2 regions of the Neobacillus sp. S1115 genome follow, and region 1 is predicted to be linked to the other one. Evidence: riboswitches for the same ligand, from Rfam matches in the RefSeq annotation. Region 1 holds a riboswitch; the other holds the start of a gene.
The links. A riboswitch is a leader RNA that binds a small molecule or an ion and turns the genes downstream of it on or off. The one in region 1 is predicted to bind glycine.
Positions count from the first base shown of each region.

Region 1 (8,467 bases):
AAGGCTCCTCTTCCCTTAAATATCCTTCTGGAAGGAGCGCAGCAACATCTGCTTCAGGAACATCCATTTCCGGAAGGCTGTATCCGACCCGGCCTGGTGTACTCACTTCAAAAATCAGCTTCTGGTCTTGATTATGCATGCAAATCCCCCAATTCTTTCACTAATGTATCAATCTCTTCCTTCGTTCTTTGCTCTGTCACGCAGATCAGCATATGGCCTGCAAGCTCAGGATAGTCACGGCCCAAATCATAACCGCCAATGATTCCTTTTTGGAGCAGCTGCTGATTAACCTCTTTTACCGGTTTATTTAAATTGACAACAAACTCATTAAAGGAGTGACCATCATTAACTACTTCAAGCCCTGCTTCTTTAAAAGCGATTTTCGCATAATGAGCCTTTTGTAAATTGGCTGTTGCGATTTCGCGGACACCTTTTTTTCCAAGGGCAGTCATCGCAACAGATGCAGCAAGGGCATTTAAGGCCTGGTTGGAGCAAATATTAGAAGTCGCCTTATCGCGGCGGATATGCTGCTCACGTGCCTGCAGTGTTAAAACAAAACCGCGGCGGCCTTGGTCATCTGTTGTCTGGCCGACAAGACGTCCGGGAACTTTACGCATTAGCTTTGTCGTAACCGCAAAATAGCCACAGTGCGGACCTCCAAAGGCAGTCGGGATTCCGAATGGCTGGGCATCGCCGACAACAATATCTGCACCAAATTTTCCTGGAGGTGTCAAAATTCCAAGTGATAATGGATTGCTGGAAACAACAAACATTGCTTTATTTTCGTGAATAATCTCTTCAAGCTCTTTTAATGGTTCAATTCGACCTAAAAAGTTTGGATATTGAACGACAACCGCGGCTACGTCAGCATTTAGCAATCCTTTTAGGGCGTCAACATCAGTAATGCCATCCTTCACAGGAACCTCAATCACATCAAGGTATTGACCCTTTGCGTAAGTTTCCAGAACCTCACGGGATTCAGGGTGAACAGCACCGGAAACCAGGATGGTTTTCCGTTTAGTGTGACCAGCACTTAGCATTGCTGCTTCAGCAAGTGCGGTACCGCCGTCATACATCGAGGAGTTAGCCACATCCATTCCTGTTAATTCACAAATCATTGTTTGGAATTCAAAAATCGCCTGCAGTTCCCCTTGGGAGATCTCCGGTTGGTAAGGTGTATAGGCTGTGTAGAACTCTGATCTTGAGATGACATGGTCAACGATAACCGGCATATAGTGGTCATAAACTCCGGCACCTAAGAAAGACACATTCGATTTTAAATCAGCATTCCGGCTTGCTAACTGAAAAAGTTCTTTCATCAAAGCTGTTTCTGATTTTGCCGGTTTAATATTGTATTCACCTTTAAATCGTACTTTTTCAGGAATATCACTGAATAGTTCATCGACAGTGGAAACGCCAATTGTCTCCAGCATTGCCTGCTTATCTTGTTCAGTCATGGGTAAATAGCGATGTTTCATAAACCTTGCTCCCTTCTGCTATTTCTTTTCTCTTTTATAAAAAGGTGTAGGAACCACTTTCGCTTTTAAACGTTTGCCGCGAATTTCAACTTCCACTTCGGTATCGAGTCCTGCATGTTCGGAAGAAATGAGGGCAAGACCGATGTTTTTCTTTAAGGTTGGGGACTGTGTACCGGTGGTAACTTCACCAATTAGCGCTTCCCCTTTGTAAACTGGATAGCCGTGTCGCGGAATTCCCCGGTCAACCATCTCAACCCCAACAAGCTTCCGGGACAAACCTGCTTCCTTTTGTTTCACGAGAGCTTCTTTTCCAATAAAATCAGCCTCTTTATTCAATTTCACTGCAAAGCCAATTCCTGCCTCAAGCGGGGAAATTTCCGGTGATAATTCCTGGCCGTAAAGCGCTAAGTTTGCTTCAAAACGAAGTGTGTCGCGTGCACCGAGGCCGCAAGGAATAACTCCCTCGTCTTTTCCGGCTTCCAGAATGGCAGTCCAGAGTTCGATAACATCACCGGCATCACAATATACTTCAAAGCCGTCTTCCCCTGTATAACCAGTTCTAGATACAAGTGCTTTTTTCCCATTTAAAACAACTTCCTGCTGGAATTTGAAAAAGCCGATTTGACTTAAATCCGTCTCTGAAGCAAGCTTCTGTAATACCTTTTCAGCAAGAGGGCCTTGAAGCGCAAGCTGTGCCATTGTTTCAGACAAATTTTCGATTGTTACATCGCCTTCAAGATGCTTCTCCAGCCAGTTGTAGTCCTTTTCAATATTCGATGCGTTGACAACAAGCAAATAATGATTGTCTTCAACCTTGTAAACAAGCAGGTCGTCAATAGTTCCGCCGTTTTCATAGCACATCGCAGTATATTGTGCCCCGCCGTCTTTCACTTTTGAGATGTCATTTGTCATCAATTTTTGTAAATAGTTAAGGCTGTCTGGGCCCTTTACCTCAACTTCGCCCATATGGGATACATCGAATAAACCGGCTTTCGTGCGGACAGCTTCATGCTCATCCTTGATGCTTGAAAACTGGACAGGCAACTCCCAGCCCCCAAAATCGATGGTTTTTCCGCCGTATTCCTTGTAAACTTCAAACAGCGGAGTGCGTTTTAATTCCGTCATCATAAATCCCCCTTCATTTACTACATGTTCATTATTTGTAAAAATGAATTATTGCCAATTAACAAAAATAGGAAAACTCCTTGCCGTTTTCCTAAAAACAACAAAAAGGTGCAAAAAAGGACAGAAACCTCCCTTTACCAATAAAGAAGGTCTCTGTCCTTGCACCTGAAAGTTTACCTAAATCGGCTGTCCCCTTTGGTGGCTGGAATCATCCAGCACTCTCCAGAGCTGCGTCCAACAAGAGTTCTTTTGCCTGAGAGATTCACATAAGCTGCTTGCTCCTTCGGCGCTACAAAAAGTAGTCTCTCCCCTTGTTTTCATTCGCACTTATAATATTTTTTTCCAATTTGGTCATACTAATTATACTTAAAAAATAGATTACCTTATTTAAATATTTGAAACTTTCAAAGCTATTATCATCCTACCATTAAAACAACATATCGGGCAATAACAATTTATCGGAAAAAGGAGCTGAAACGGATGAATGTCGAAATGGAATTTGATTCCTCCTGGCAGGATGATTTTTTACATAAAATTGATCATGATGGACCTTGGGGGAATTGGGAGCTTTTTAAATTGGCTATCGATATTGAAAAACACTTGGTGGTCCCGGAATTCGAAGGCCTGCAGGCCCCAAAGCATCTGCCAAATTTGACGCCTCTCCCTCATCAGCTTGAAACAGCCAAGCAGGTGGTTGAAAACATGAACGGAAAGGCCATCCTTGCGGATGAAGTGGGTCTCGGAAAGACTATCGAGGCGGGGTTAATTTTAAAAGAATACATGATTCGCGGATTAGTGAAAAAAGTGTTAATTCTTGTTCCCGCCTCCTTAGTCACCCAGTGGGCACAGGAATTAAATAGCAAATTTTATATACCGGCTGTCACTCAAAGAAAAAGTTATGTTTGGGAACAATGTGATGTCGTTGTTTCCTCCATCGATACGGCGAAACGAAATCCGCATCGGGAGATCATTTACAAGCAAGACTATGACCTCATCATTATCGATGAAGCCCATAAATTAAAAAATAATAAAACCAAAAACTACGAATTTGTTCAAAACTTAAAAAAGAAGTTTTGTTTATTGCTGACGGCAACACCTATTCAAAACAGGATTGAAGAGATTTTTAACCTCGTATCCCTATTAAAGCCTGGTCACTTAGGGAATGAAACTGTCTTTTACGAAAAATATAAACGTGATTCCCGTTCCTTAAATGATGACCAGCATCTAAAAGAGCTAGTCAATAAAGTCATGATCCGCAACCGCCGTGCCGATACAGGAATCGAATGGACGAAACGGCATGTGGAGACGATTCCGATTGAATTTACAAAATCGGAACGCGACCTGTATGACTCCATCTTAGAGCTTAAAAATGAGGGAGACTGGGTTCAAACGAGCAGTTTTTCTGTGATGACTTTGCAGCGTGAAGCATGCTCAAGCCGCGAGGCCGTTTTCTATACCTTAAAAAACATGCTTCTTAAAAAGGAAAACCCAACGCAGGCCTATCAAGAACAAATCAACTTTTTAATTAAAAAGGTAGAGACCGTTGAGCAAAATTCCAAGGCAGTAAAAGCCCTTGAATTAATTCAGAAAATAAATGATAAAGTGATTATTTTTACGGAATACCGGGCTACCCAATTATATTTACAGTGGTACTTAAAGCAGCACGGAATTTCCTCCGTTCCTTTCCGCGGCGGTTTCAAGCGCGGGAAAAAGGACTGGATGCGCGAGTTATTCCAAAAGCATGCCCAGGTGCTGATTGCCACTGAAGCGGGCGGGGAAGGGATTAACCTGCAATTTTGCAACCACATTATCAATTTTGATCTGCCGTGGAACCCGATGAGACTAGAGCAGCGCATAGGAAGGATTCACCGCCTCGGTCAGGAAAAAGATGTCATGATTTATAATTTTGCCATCAAAGATACGGTGGAAGAGCATATTTTAAAGCTTTTATACGAAAAGATTGATTTATTTGAAAGAGTCATCGGAGAACTTGATGATATTCTAACAAAACTAGAATTCGGAAATATTGAAGATCATATAATGGATATCTTTGGCGACTCCTGCTCAGAAGGGGAAATGCGGATTAAAATGGAGAATTTATCTTCAATGATTGAATTTGCACAAAATATGAAAAAAGGAGAATCACATGCAGCAGCAGGAAATTCATAAGTTTCTTTTAAATTATTTTATGGCAAATGAATGTCCCATTGTCACTAATCACCCTGGATACTTAGATGTCCAACTAACAATTGAAATGGATAAGGAACTAATGAATCGGCCCTTTTACTGGCATTATTTAGAGAAAACTGGCGGAATACCAAATCCAATGAGATTGACCCTTATCACCAACCAAAAAGCAGCACCTGAAAATCTCAAAGGGGAAACCATCCATTTTGGTTCGCCCCGCCTGCATCAAATTTTTGAGTCTACAAAAAATTTAGCAAGATATATAAGGCTTTATGAAAATCACGGCAACTCTGCCGTCCAGACTCCCTTGCTGCCATGGCTGTGCATGAATGTAAAAATCTCCTATCAATGTGACCGTAAACGCGATATCTTTAAATCAATCGGCCTTCAGCTTATTAACGGGAAAATGGTGGAGGATTTTCATAATTACCTGCTTAAAATTTCGTTAACGCCGAAAATCCCTGATTACTCGTTTACATTATCACCACTGGTTAAACCAAAAAGTGGAATGGTTCGAATTGAAAATTATTTAAAATCAGTAATTGAAAATGATGACCATACCTGGGCCGATGAAGCAAAGATACGCTGGGAGAAGGATTTAGAACTGCTGAATCATTTTTATGAGGACATTGAAGATGAAAACGAAAGCTATGAGACAGAAAAACAGGCTCTCAAGGATCAATATGAGCCGCGAATTCACATTTCCTTTATCAATGGCGGGCTGTTTTACTTAACAGAAAAAGCAATATAAAAAGAAACCCCCCAAGCCGTGAAATTATGCTTGGGGGTTACTTTTTAAAGTCCACTGTCTTTCATTTTCCGTCTCTTAACCTCTGAATACACAATATAGGGAAGGATGCCAAACCAGCGATACCAGAAGGATGCTTTGGTCTGTTTTCGCTCGAGGCGCTGACGTTTTCGTTCGTCTTTCGGCTGGTCCGCATATTTGACAATTGTTTGCGTCATATATTTTACATAATCATTCGTTTTCATGTACACACCTGCCTTTAACTTACATTACAAGTATGTCCAAGGTTTATCCTTTCAAATCAATAAGTAATCCATTTCATTAGCTTTTTTGACCTCGTGTCAAAATATCCTTTCCCGTTTACCAATTCTCCCGACTGAAGCCGGAGTGTAAAGGAAACTCTTTGGACATATCCTGACGGGGGATCGGCGAGAAAATCCATATTCCCCTTCTGAAACCCAAACGTTCCTTTAGACGGGATTGTTCCTGACACCTGAGCCTGAGTTTCAAATTTCTTTACCGATGACAAGAAATAATACTCTTCCTGCAAAATAACGGCTGATTCGTGCGCTAGCTTTCTCTCCGACAGAAGCTTCTCCACCTCCATTGAAAAAAACAGCAGAAAAATGATCAACAGACATAATGTAAGGGGATAAGTGAAGCCTTTTTGGCAATTTTTCATGTGCTCTTATTCCAATCAATTAAAGAATAGGCGGTAACAGAATACTCTATTCCTTTAAAATCCTTTACCGTTACCTTTACGGCATTATTCACCAAAGCAAACGAATGCTGTGAAACATTCTGCAGGATAATTTCATGCCCCGTCGAGTTAACCCGTCTTCTTTAATTGCTGCCGTAAATTTCATAATAAATGGTTTCTCCGTCTTTTGTTAGGATCAGCCGATTGGAAACTACCTCTGCTTTGGTCGACCAGCGGATTTCTTTTTTTATTTGGCTGCAGAAAACCTCCCATTCCATTGCCTGAATACTCGCTTGATTCTCCTTATTGTCAAGAATAAGTTGAAAGAGAGGTGTCATATAAAAAACAATAATTGAAAGAATTACCAACGAAAACATTACCTCAATGAGCGTAAAACCTTTTTCATTCGAGACTGCCACAGATTTCATTTTCCAAATGTAAGGGCGTTTTTTCAACTTTAACGCAAACCTCCTTTTGCCCGAAGGAGTCCTTCCAATTAATTTGATAACCAATCTCATTTTGTACCAATGTATAATTGGCAAATGTCCGATTATCAATTAATTTTGCCTCCAGTTCCTCATACATGATCTGCCTCATCTTTTTCTCAATCTGCAAATTTACGGATTGCTTTCTTAATTCCGTGACCGACGGAATGAAAACCAAACAAATCAAAAACATAGCTGATAAAGACAACAGTAATTCTAATAAAAAGAACCCTTTATTGTTCTGTAACATAAAACCGGCCTTTTCCAATTAAAATGGTCATTCGATAAGTCTTCTTCTCAGTTTCTATGAAGAAAGAACCAAATTTATTTACATTTCCATCAGGCTGAAATTTGAAATATAAGGGCATCGAACCTTCGATGATATGAAAACTTGAGGAGTAAGTTCTGTCGAGCAGATGCGGCTGGTCAGAGCGCAAAACAAGCGAGTATTTTGATTCGTTAGGCAAAATGACGACCGACACTTCCTGCTGGTGGGACATCGCATAGGACTGGGCATAAAATAAATCCGCTTTTAATTGGGTTAATAAGGCTTCATCCTCGACCATCGTATGCTGTGGTTTTAACGAAAAAACGGTTACCGAAGACAAAATCATGAAAATGGATAGGACTACTAATGACTCGGCTAAAGTGAAGCCTTGCTGGTTATGTTTCATTGGTTAGTGGTGGTATCAGATGCAGTTTTTGTATCGATGGCATCTTCCAACGTAACAGAACCATCCGACCCAATCACAACTTCTTTTCCTGGGCAGCCCTTGGCATCTTTATTTATATATCCTGCACTTATTAGTTTTTCCATTGTTGCTGGTTCATCTTTTTCCATTTCATAGGCTTGTACCTGAGCCTCGACCATTTTCTGAAAGCCTTCACAGCCCTTAGTCTTTATATTTGCGTTATGTTTAGCGACGTTTGGAATTGTAATAATTAAAATTACAGAAATCACGAGCATAACAATCATCATTTCAATCAGTGTGAAACCAGCCTGTTTATCTCTTTTAATATTTTTCATTTTCCAAAACCTCCATTTTTTTAATTGTCTAGCTACAGCGCCTAGGGGCTCGCAGGTCTACAGCCAATCCGTCCTGAAGGTTACAAAACAACCTTCACGCCGGCTCGTCTTATGCCTGTCGCCCCTGTGCAAGGCGCTTCCGCTTTTCTAAATTCCATCAAGCATATGAAACATGGGTAAAAGGATCGCTAAATACATGGAAACAACTAATAAACCGATAAACAGATAAAGAATGGGCTGAATCGTCCTTAGGCTTTTTTCAATTAGTACTTCCAGGTTCATCACACAATGCTTGCTGAAAAAGAGCAATTCCTGTTCCAATTTGCCATTTTCCTGGCCGTGTTTAATAATCATCGGAAAACCCTTGTCAAAAAAAATCATCGAAGCCAATATGGTTTCTAATTTTTCGCCCGTTACAAGCTTGGCCTTAATTTCTTTACCAAGTTCACTGTAAAAAGGCTGTCTTTTGTTTTCCTCAAAGAGACCCAAGCTCTCTGAAACTGAAATTCCGCCAGATAAAAGGAAGCTTAATTGAATGGAGAAATAATGAGTAAACAGCAATTTGAGGATTCTGCCGATAAAGGGCAGACGCACGAGCAGCATTCGCTGCTTTAAAATGGGATAGTTTCGGAAGATAAAATAATAATAAATTGCTGTTGCCAATAAGAATGCAAGCAAAGCGCCAATGACGATTGGGAAAATTTCATCGAAAGCATA
Region 1 is NZ_AP038275.1:4,611,504-4,619,970, forward strand. Features, by position in the region: gene gcvPB (aminomethyl-transferring glycine dehydrogenase subunit GcvPB) at 1-139, opposite strand, end outside; gene gcvPA (aminomethyl-transferring glycine dehydrogenase subunit GcvPA) at 132-1,478, opposite strand; gene gcvT (glycine cleavage system aminomethyltransferase GcvT) at 1,497-2,603, opposite strand; glycine riboswitch at 2,755-2,831, opposite strand; glycine riboswitch at 2,835-2,924, opposite strand; gene ACZ5B7_RS22535 (DEAD/DEAH box helicase) at 3,084-4,772, shown strand; gene ACZ5B7_RS22540 (YqhG family protein) at 4,750-5,541, shown strand; gene ACZ5B7_RS22545 (YqzE family protein) at 5,586-5,783, opposite strand; gene comGG (competence type IV pilus minor pilin ComGG) at 5,840-6,220, opposite strand; partial or broken gene comGF (competence type IV pilus minor pilin ComGF) at 6,217-6,756, opposite strand; gene comGE (competence type IV pilus minor pilin ComGE) at 6,641-6,973, opposite strand; gene comGD (competence type IV pilus minor pilin ComGD) at 6,957-7,397, opposite strand; gene comGC (competence type IV pilus major pilin ComGC) at 7,394-7,750, opposite strand; gene comGB (competence type IV pilus assembly protein ComGB) at 7,898-8,467, opposite strand, start outside.

Region 2 (8,467 bases), 2.2 Mb from region 1:
ACGAAAACGATATCCCCCAACTGGTGCTGTGCATAATCAGAGATTCCGATTCGCACCCGATTTTCACCCAATAATAATACCCACTCATGCTCCTTGCTATATAAAAGGTTTGCTGTTGCGTTTGTCATATGAACCCTTCCTTCCACCCTAGTTTTCAAAATTTAGTCATTCCTGTAAAACCAATCAATCTCGGAAAAAATGAACCTAACTCTTTTTATAAAAAGGTGTTTTCACAACAACTGCCTCAATTTGCTTATTGCGAATTTCTACCTTAACCTGAGTTCCAACTGCTGCAAATTCTGCACTTAAAAGGGCAAGGCCTAAACTTTTCTTCAATGTCGGGGAATGGGTTCCCGATGTAATGAAGCCGATTTCCTCTCCGCCTTCAGAAAATACTTTATAGCCATGCCGCGGGATCCCTCTCCCTGTCACTTCGATTCCGACTATTTTTCGTTTTAAACCTTCTTCTTTTTGCTTAACGAGTACTTCCTTACCTAAAAATGCTGATTCTTTGTTTGTTTTTACGGCAAACCCAATGCCTGCTTCCAAAGGTCCGATGTCGCTGGAAAGCTCTTGACCATATAGTGCCAAGCGGGCTTCAAAGCGAAGTGTATCCCGGGCCCCAAGTCCGCAAGGCTTTAAGCCATCTTCTGTTCCTGCATCTAACAGCCTCTCCCAAAGCGCTTCCACTTTGTCTGCCGCTAAATAAAGCTCAAATCCGTCCTCTCCCGTATAGCCGGTGCGTGAGACTAGTACACCAGAGATCCCGGAAACCGTGACATGATCAGCAATATGGAAAAAGCCAATTTCCGCTAAATTTGTATCGGTTACTTTTTGTAAAATTTTTTCGGCTTTTGGACCTTGAATGGCAAGCTGGGCAGTGTCAGAAGAAATATTTGTTAAGGCTACATTCCCTTGTGCCTGCTGTTTCATCCACTCGTAATCTTTTTCAATATTTGCCGCATTAATCACAAGCAGATACTTTTCACTCGCTAACTTGTAAACTAGTAAATCATCGACTGTTCCGCCGTCCGGGTAACACATGGCCGTATACTGTGCCTGGTTGATCTGAAGCTTGGTTACATCGTTTGTTACGAGGTAATTAATATAGCTCTCAGCATCTTTTCCTTCTACAAGGACCTCACCCATATGTGAAACATCGAACAGGCCTGCTTCGTTACGGACTGCCTCATGTTCTTCTAAAATTCCGGAAAATTGAACCGGAAGCTCCCAGCCTCCAAAATCAATGACCTTTGCGCCGTACTTTTTATAAGTTTCAAAAAGCGGTGTCCGCTTTAATACTGTATCTGTACTCATCTGAGCCCCTCCGTCTTAAGTGTTTCTGCAAAGTAACCGATCTTTTAATTTTATTCCCGTGTCCGTCATGGCTAGGCCGCCGAGTGCCGTTTCCCTTAGTGTTCGCGGCATTTCCTTGCCTATTTTGTACATTGCCTCAATGATTTCATCACATGGGATCCTGCTTTCAATTCCGGCAAGCGACAGGTCGGCTGCTGAAAAGGCAATCGAAGTGCCGATCACGTTCCGCTTAATGCAAGGAACTTCCACGAGACCGGCAACCGGGTCACAAACTAGCCCTAAAAGGGATTTCATCGCGATCGCGGTGGCGTTGACGACCTGCTCTGGTGTCCCGCCCTTTAATTCAACAATTGCGCCGGCCGCCATTGCGGTGGCCGAACCAACCTCCGCTTGGCATCCTCCTGCCGCTCCAGAGATAAAGGAGCGGTTGGCAATCACATATCCGAGTGCACTTGCGGTAAACAAACCCATGACTAAATCTCGATAGGAGGTGTCGTCATTCTTTCGCAGTGAAAATAAAACCCCCGGTAAAATACCGGCTGCCCCGGCCGTTGGCGTCGCCACAATCACGCCCATCCGTGCATTGCTTTCAGATGTTGCCATCGAGAACGTCATTGCATCGTTAATATATGGACCTGACAAGCCCTTCCCGTTATTTACATATTCGCTCATCTTGACGGCATCACCGCCGGAAATACCGCTTGGTGCCGGGGAAGCATCTTCTACACCGGTCTCCACTGCTTGCTTCATTTTAATTAACCGCTCTGCCATCATATCGATGATCGTCTCTTTGTCACGGCCGGACTTTTCCATTTCCACCATCAGCATCATTTCGCCAACTGTTTTCCGTTCGCGGTTACAAAGTTCAATAAGCTCGTTCATTGACCGAAAATCCATCATACACCCTCCAAGATCGCTTCATGAAAAGGATTGGAACGAAATTTTGCTGCAATTTCTGAAAAATCATCACTTGTGCTTAATCGAATATCAACTATTTCATCATCAATCATAAAGATTTTTGATAAACCGCCGCCTAATGATACACCGCCTACTTTAACAAACTGGCCCGCACGTCTTGCCCTAATAACAGTTGTATTGGGATGATCGTAATAAGGACAGCGATCTTCAAATTTAAATTCATAGTGAAGCCCGTATCGTTTGGTTAATTCAACCGCATATCTAATTCTGGTATCATCTGTATTCATCCCAAGCAGGCCGCCAAGAAGCGCTTTATCTGTTCCGTGTCCCTGGTATGTTTCGGAGAACGAATCATAGAAAGTAATATCCGCCCTTTGCGGGGATCCTCCAAGCAGCTCATAAACAAATTTCCCAATTGATACAACACCGGCGGTATGAGAACTCGATGGCCCAACCATAATCGGGCCGATGATGTCAAAACAGCTTTGATACTCCATTAAGTTACCCCTTTCTTACACAGTGATTGGCTGTTGAAATAATGGAAATCTCCCGCAAATTGCTTTTGTCGTCTTTCTTCCCTGCTCGATCACGGTTAAATCCCCTTTGCTCTTAAGAACGGCTGCGATCACTTTTGCGATTTGCACCATTTCCTCTTGTTTCATTCCACGTGTGGTTAACGCGGCTGTTCCCATGCGGATTCCGCTTGTCACAAACGGGCTTTGCGGGTCGTATGGAATGGTGTTTTTGTTAACTGTAATCCCGACTTCTTCAAGCAATTTCTCTGCTTCTTTTCCTGTTAAATCCCATGGACGCACATCGAGGAGCACAATATGATTATCAGTCCCGCCGGATACAAGCGCTGCCCCTTCCTGCTTTAATGCCTCTCCCAGTGCAGCTGAATTTTCAATAATTTGTTTGGCATATTCCTTAAAGCTTGGCTGCAATGCTTCATTGAAAGCAACTGCCTTAGCGGCAATGATATGCATGAGCGGCCCGCCCTGAATTCCTGGAAAAACAGCTTTATTTATTTGTTTGATTATTTCTTCATCGTTTGTTAAAATCACTCCGCCTCGTGGGCCGCGCAATGTTTTATGAGTGGTGCTGGTCACAACATCCGCATATGGAACCGGAGAAGGATGGAGACCTGCAGCCACAAGTCCAGCAATATGTGCCATATCAACCATCAGTTTTGCGCCAACCTGATCGGCGATTTCTCTAAATCTCGCAAAATCAATAACTCTCGGATAGGCGCTTGTACCGGCGATAATTAATTTTGGTTGATCTCTTTTCGCAACTTCTTCCAGCTCATCGTAATCAATCAGGTGATTGTCTTCTCTTACCCCATAAGAAACGACATCGAACCATTTTCCTGACATTGCTACCGGGCTGCCGTGAGTTAAATGGCCGCCATGCGATAAATTCATCCCCATAATCTTATCGCCTGGTTGAAGCAGGGCGAAAAATACAGCAGTATTGGCCTGTGCACCGGAGTGAGGCTGGACATTGGCAAATTTGGCGCCGAATAATTTGGTCAGCCGTTCAATCGCTGCCTGTTCTGCGACATCCACAAATTCACAGCCGCCATAATAGCGCTTACCGGGATAACCCTCGGCATACTTATTCGTCATCACGCTTCCCATTGCTTCCAAAACATCCGGGCTGACAAAGTTTTCTGATGCTATTAATTCCAACGTATGAAGCTGGCGGTTTTTCTCACTTTCAATCGCCTCAAAAATTGTTGAATCGTTTTGTTGTAAACTCATTGATTATTCCTCCAATTTCTCCATATTGCTTTTAAAAAAAACAAAAAAGGACAGAAAAGGGGTGTAGAATCATCCCTTCTCTGTCCTTTTACCTGAGAGTTAAACTCCAATCTTTATGGAGCATTCTCCTTTGGTGGCATTTTCAAATACGCTCTCCAGAGGTGCGTCCTGTTATGGTTCTTTTACCTGAGAGATTGGTTCCAAGGGTTTTTTTGGAACTTGCTCCTTCGGTGGTAGATGTAGATAATACACTCTCCCACAACAATCATCCGCTCTATTCAATTTTATTATTTTCAGAATAATCATTCTGTTTGTAATTGTCAATGCCTTTTTTGATAAGGTTGGTTATCACAAATAAGAAGGATTTGCTTCTACATTTTTGAAGTAAACCACTTCGCCATCACTTTCACCATCGAAAATAACCGTTGTATTAGGGGAGAAGACTAATACGTCCCCTACTTCTGCCACATATTTATTTCCTTCTACATCGCGGACAACCATTTTACCTTTGGTCACAACTTTAATTTCGATAAACGTAAATTCTGCAGAATAATCAACCGAAGGCTGGAGTGCATAGTAACCCATTGTTAATACTTGTTTTTTATCTGTAATCGGCACATCAAGGATTTGCCCCTTTAACTCAGGTGTTCCCCGCAATACGCTTAATTCATTTAATTTATAGGTTCCTGCTTTAATTAATTGAATGCCCGGTTTTGCATCTAAATAAGTTAATTGGCTTTGGGTTAATGTTTTTTCGCTCATTTTTGCACCTCTAAATTTATTATTTTTTTAATCGTTCTAGGATAATGGCAATTTAATAATCTATTAGATCTTTGCTTTCTGTTTTAAAGCAGGGCGATTGATAGAGAAAAGAGAAATATCATGTTCGGTTTTGCCAGTTGTCACTAGTTGGCTTAGCGTTTCACCAACAACACTTGAGAATTTAAATCCATGGCCGGAGAAGCCTGCTGCGATTGCCACATTGGAGTACTGCGGATGCAAATCAATCACAAAATGCTCATCAGGTGTTTTTGTGTACATGCAAACTGCCCCTCTTTTAAGCGTTCCAGTAGCACCCGGCATGTATTCTTCTAGGAATCTGCGAATATTTCCTTCATCCTCCGTATAGATACCAAATTCACGATTAATTGTATCCGGGTCGATTTTTTGACCGAATGTATGGTATCCTATTTTCAAACCGCAGCCGCTGAAGCTTGGGAACCCGTAATAGATGCCTGTCGGTACTTCAACCATGAAGGCCGGGAAACCATGTGTATTGCTATACTGTGATTCTTCGCATTCGAAGAACCCAACAACTTGGCGGTAAGGCTGTAACGGAATATCAATATTTAATTTTGATAGAAGTTTGCTGTTCCAAGCCCCCATGCTCAAAATCAACTTACTGCCGGTAAAGGAACCAAATTCAGTTTGGATTTTGACAGAGTCCTCGGAAATCTCAAAATCCTCAACCCTTGTATGTGTTAACACTTTTGCACCATTTGCTTCTGCTAGCTCGCGATAGGCGCGAATGCAATTTTCACTGAATAAGACGCCAGAGTTTTTTTCATAGATTGCGTTAAAGTTTTCAGGGACGGTTACACCCGGCCAGCGCTGATGAATTTCTTCGCCTTCTAGTAAATCAACATCCAACCCATGAATGCTAGCAGCTTCTATCGTTTCAGCAACGAAGTCAGATTCACCTTTAGGTCCAAATACTAAAACACCGGTTTTTGTAAAAATCTTATGATGTGTTTCTCTCTCAAGTTCATACCATAACTCTTGGGCTCTTAAGGCAAACGGTACATACTCCCGTCCTTCACCATAGGCATGGCGGATAATCCGTGTGTCACCGTGATGGCTGCCATTCGTATGAGGCGGATCAAATGCATCTACCAATAATGTTTTCACACCTTGTTTGGCCAGGTAATAACCTGCTGCCATTCCCATCGATCCTGCGCCAACTACAATTACATCAAAATCTTTTTTGCTCATCGTTTCTGCTCTCCTTTTGCAATAATTTAAATTTTCTTAATTCTTTAATAACATCTTACGACCTTTCTGCCATCATGTAAAATGATTAAAAGAGATACTATCTATCTCTATTAGAAATACTTTCTCTATTAGCAATGTGGTAATAGGAACAACAGATTGATACGGGGGAATAGCCATGGAAATTAAGGATTTGCGGATTTTTCAAAAGGTAGCTGAATTCGGAAGCATTTCAAAGGCCGCCAAAAGCTTAAATTATGTTCAATCCTATGTAACCGTAAGGATCAGGCAGTTGGAGGAAGAACTTCAAACCGAGTTATTTCACCGCTCAAGCCGCGGCATGGTTATCAATTCGGAAGGGAAAAAACTATTGTTTTATGCTCAAAAAATTATTTCCATGGTCGATGAGATGTTAAAAGTGGTTCAAGACTCGGATAACCCGGTTGGCACCCTTGAAATAGGCACTGTTGAGACATTATACAAACTTCCACTGATTCTATCCGCCTATCACAAGAAATATCCCAACATTGACTTATCTCTTGTAAGTGGTGTAACAGAGGATCTAGTCGAGGCTATTCTCAGCTATAAACTGGACGGAGCATTTGTGACAGGAAATTTTAATCATTCACAAATTGCTCAATATGAAGTCTTTGAAGAGGAGTTGGTTTTAATCTCCAACCAGGAAGAGGTTCCTTTTGAGGAATTAAAAAACAAGCCGCTCCTTGTTTTTAAACAAGGGTGCAGCTACCGTTCAAAATTGGAGGGCTGGGTCCGCGATGAGGGAAGAATCAATGCGAAAATCATGGAATTTGGCACATGGGAGACGATTTTGGGCAGTGTAATAGCCGGTTTGGGGATTACGATTATCCCAAAATCTACGGTTAGTCTCTTGGAGGCAGATGGGGTTGTTCGAATCTATCATATTCCCGAAAAATACTCCAAAATCACAACGGTTTTTATTCGCCGGGCAGATTCATTCCTGACAAATACAATGCAGAAATTTATCGAAACAATCCAAAATGTTAGTGATCAAGAAAAAAAGGTAGAAGTATAAATATAGTCGTGAGCGTAATCCCCCTGCATAACGGAAGAGGGATTACGCTAGTTTACAAGATATAGAGTGTTCCGCTAAAATTTTTTTCCGTTTCGATTGTTCTTGATGATGAATCATAATTTTTATATCCTGGAATTCACTTTTTCCACATATACCGCAAATCGATTCTTTTGAATAGAGCGTTCTGCAATGAATGCAATATTTTTTTTCCAATATGGCCACTCTCCTATTCTGAATTTTGAAGATGGATATTTTCCTTAAATAGATAGGCTTCTGGCTAATTCGTAAATGGAAAGATCGATCTTGTGTCGGTCTTTTTCTATTTCCGTAAAGGTTGTATGGGTTAGTTGGCCATTTTTCACCCCTACCATTACACCTTTTTTCCCCTCTATGATTAAATCAACGGCTAGTGCCCCCATTTGGCTGCTCATCATTCGATCGTAGGCGCTTGGAGAACCCCCTCGTTGAATATGCCCTAGTATGGTAACCTTTGTTTCAAATCCGGTTTTTTCTTGAATCTCTTTCCCCATTTGCAGCCCTTTGCCAACACCCTCTGCCACTACAATAATGCTGTGTCTTTTTCCGCGCTGATGCCCCTGCTTGATCCGATCAATCACATCTTCCAAATCATAGTCGGCTTCTGGGATAATGATGGACTCCGCCCCGCCGCACACACCTGCCCATAAGGCAATATCCCCTGCACCTCGGCCCATCACCTCAATGACATACGTGCGTTCATGGGAAAATGCTGTATCGCGAATTTTATCGATTGCTTGAACAGCTGTATTTACGGCCGTATCGAATCCAATCGAATAGTCTGTCCCTGCAATATCATTATCAATTGAGCCCGGAATACCAACCGTCGGGAAGCCTAACTCTGTTAATTTTCTTGCACCCCTGAAAGAACCATCCCCGCCGATGACAATTAATCCCTCAATCTCGTTTTCTCTTAATCTTTGAATTGCCTGCTGCTGTACGATTGTGTCCTTAAATTCCTCACACCTGGATGTTTTTAAGATGGTGCCGCCTCGATGAATAATATCCCCTACACTTCCTAGGCTCATTGGAGTGAAATCGCCCTCAATCAAGCCTTTGTAACCATTTACCACTCCATACACATTTAATCCCTTGTGTATCCCTCTGCGAACAACAGCACGAATGGCTGTATTCATTCCAGGTGCATCCCCGCCGCTCGTTAATACCGCTATCTTTTTCATGCAAAACCCTCCATAAAAAGGGCAGATTCAAAAGCTTGAAGTCTGCCCTTATCCAAATTGTTCATAGAACCTTATAGAAGCGCTTTAAACTGGGAAACAATATTCTTAACGGTAAATCCATATTCCTCCATTATTCTCTCGGATGGTGCTGAAGCACCGAATTGGTCTGCAGCAATGACGCTTCCGCAATCACCAACGTATTTATGCCA
Region 2 is NZ_AP038275.1:536,240-544,706, reverse strand. Features, by position in the region: gene gcvH (glycine cleavage system protein GcvH) at 1-128, opposite strand, end outside; gene gcvT (glycine cleavage system aminomethyltransferase GcvT) at 205-1,317, opposite strand; gene sdaAA (L-serine ammonia-lyase, iron-sulfur-dependent, subunit alpha) at 1,333-2,214, opposite strand; gene ACZ5B7_RS02675 (serine dehydratase beta chain) at 2,214-2,732, opposite strand; gene glyA (serine hydroxymethyltransferase) at 2,748-3,998, opposite strand; glycine riboswitch at 4,077-4,159, opposite strand; glycine riboswitch at 4,163-4,267, opposite strand; gene ACZ5B7_RS02665 (hypothetical protein) at 4,347-4,760, opposite strand; gene solA (N-methyl-L-tryptophan oxidase) at 4,824-5,990, opposite strand; gene ACZ5B7_RS02655 (LysR family transcriptional regulator) at 6,166-7,041, shown strand; gene pfkA (6-phosphofructokinase) at 7,299-8,258, opposite strand; gene tkt (transketolase) at 8,330-8,467, opposite strand, start outside.
Region 2: linked by a shared signal. The riboswitch ahead of glyA (serine hydroxymethyltransferase) and the one ahead of gcvT (glycine cleavage system aminomethyltransferase GcvT) in region 1 are both predicted to bind glycine.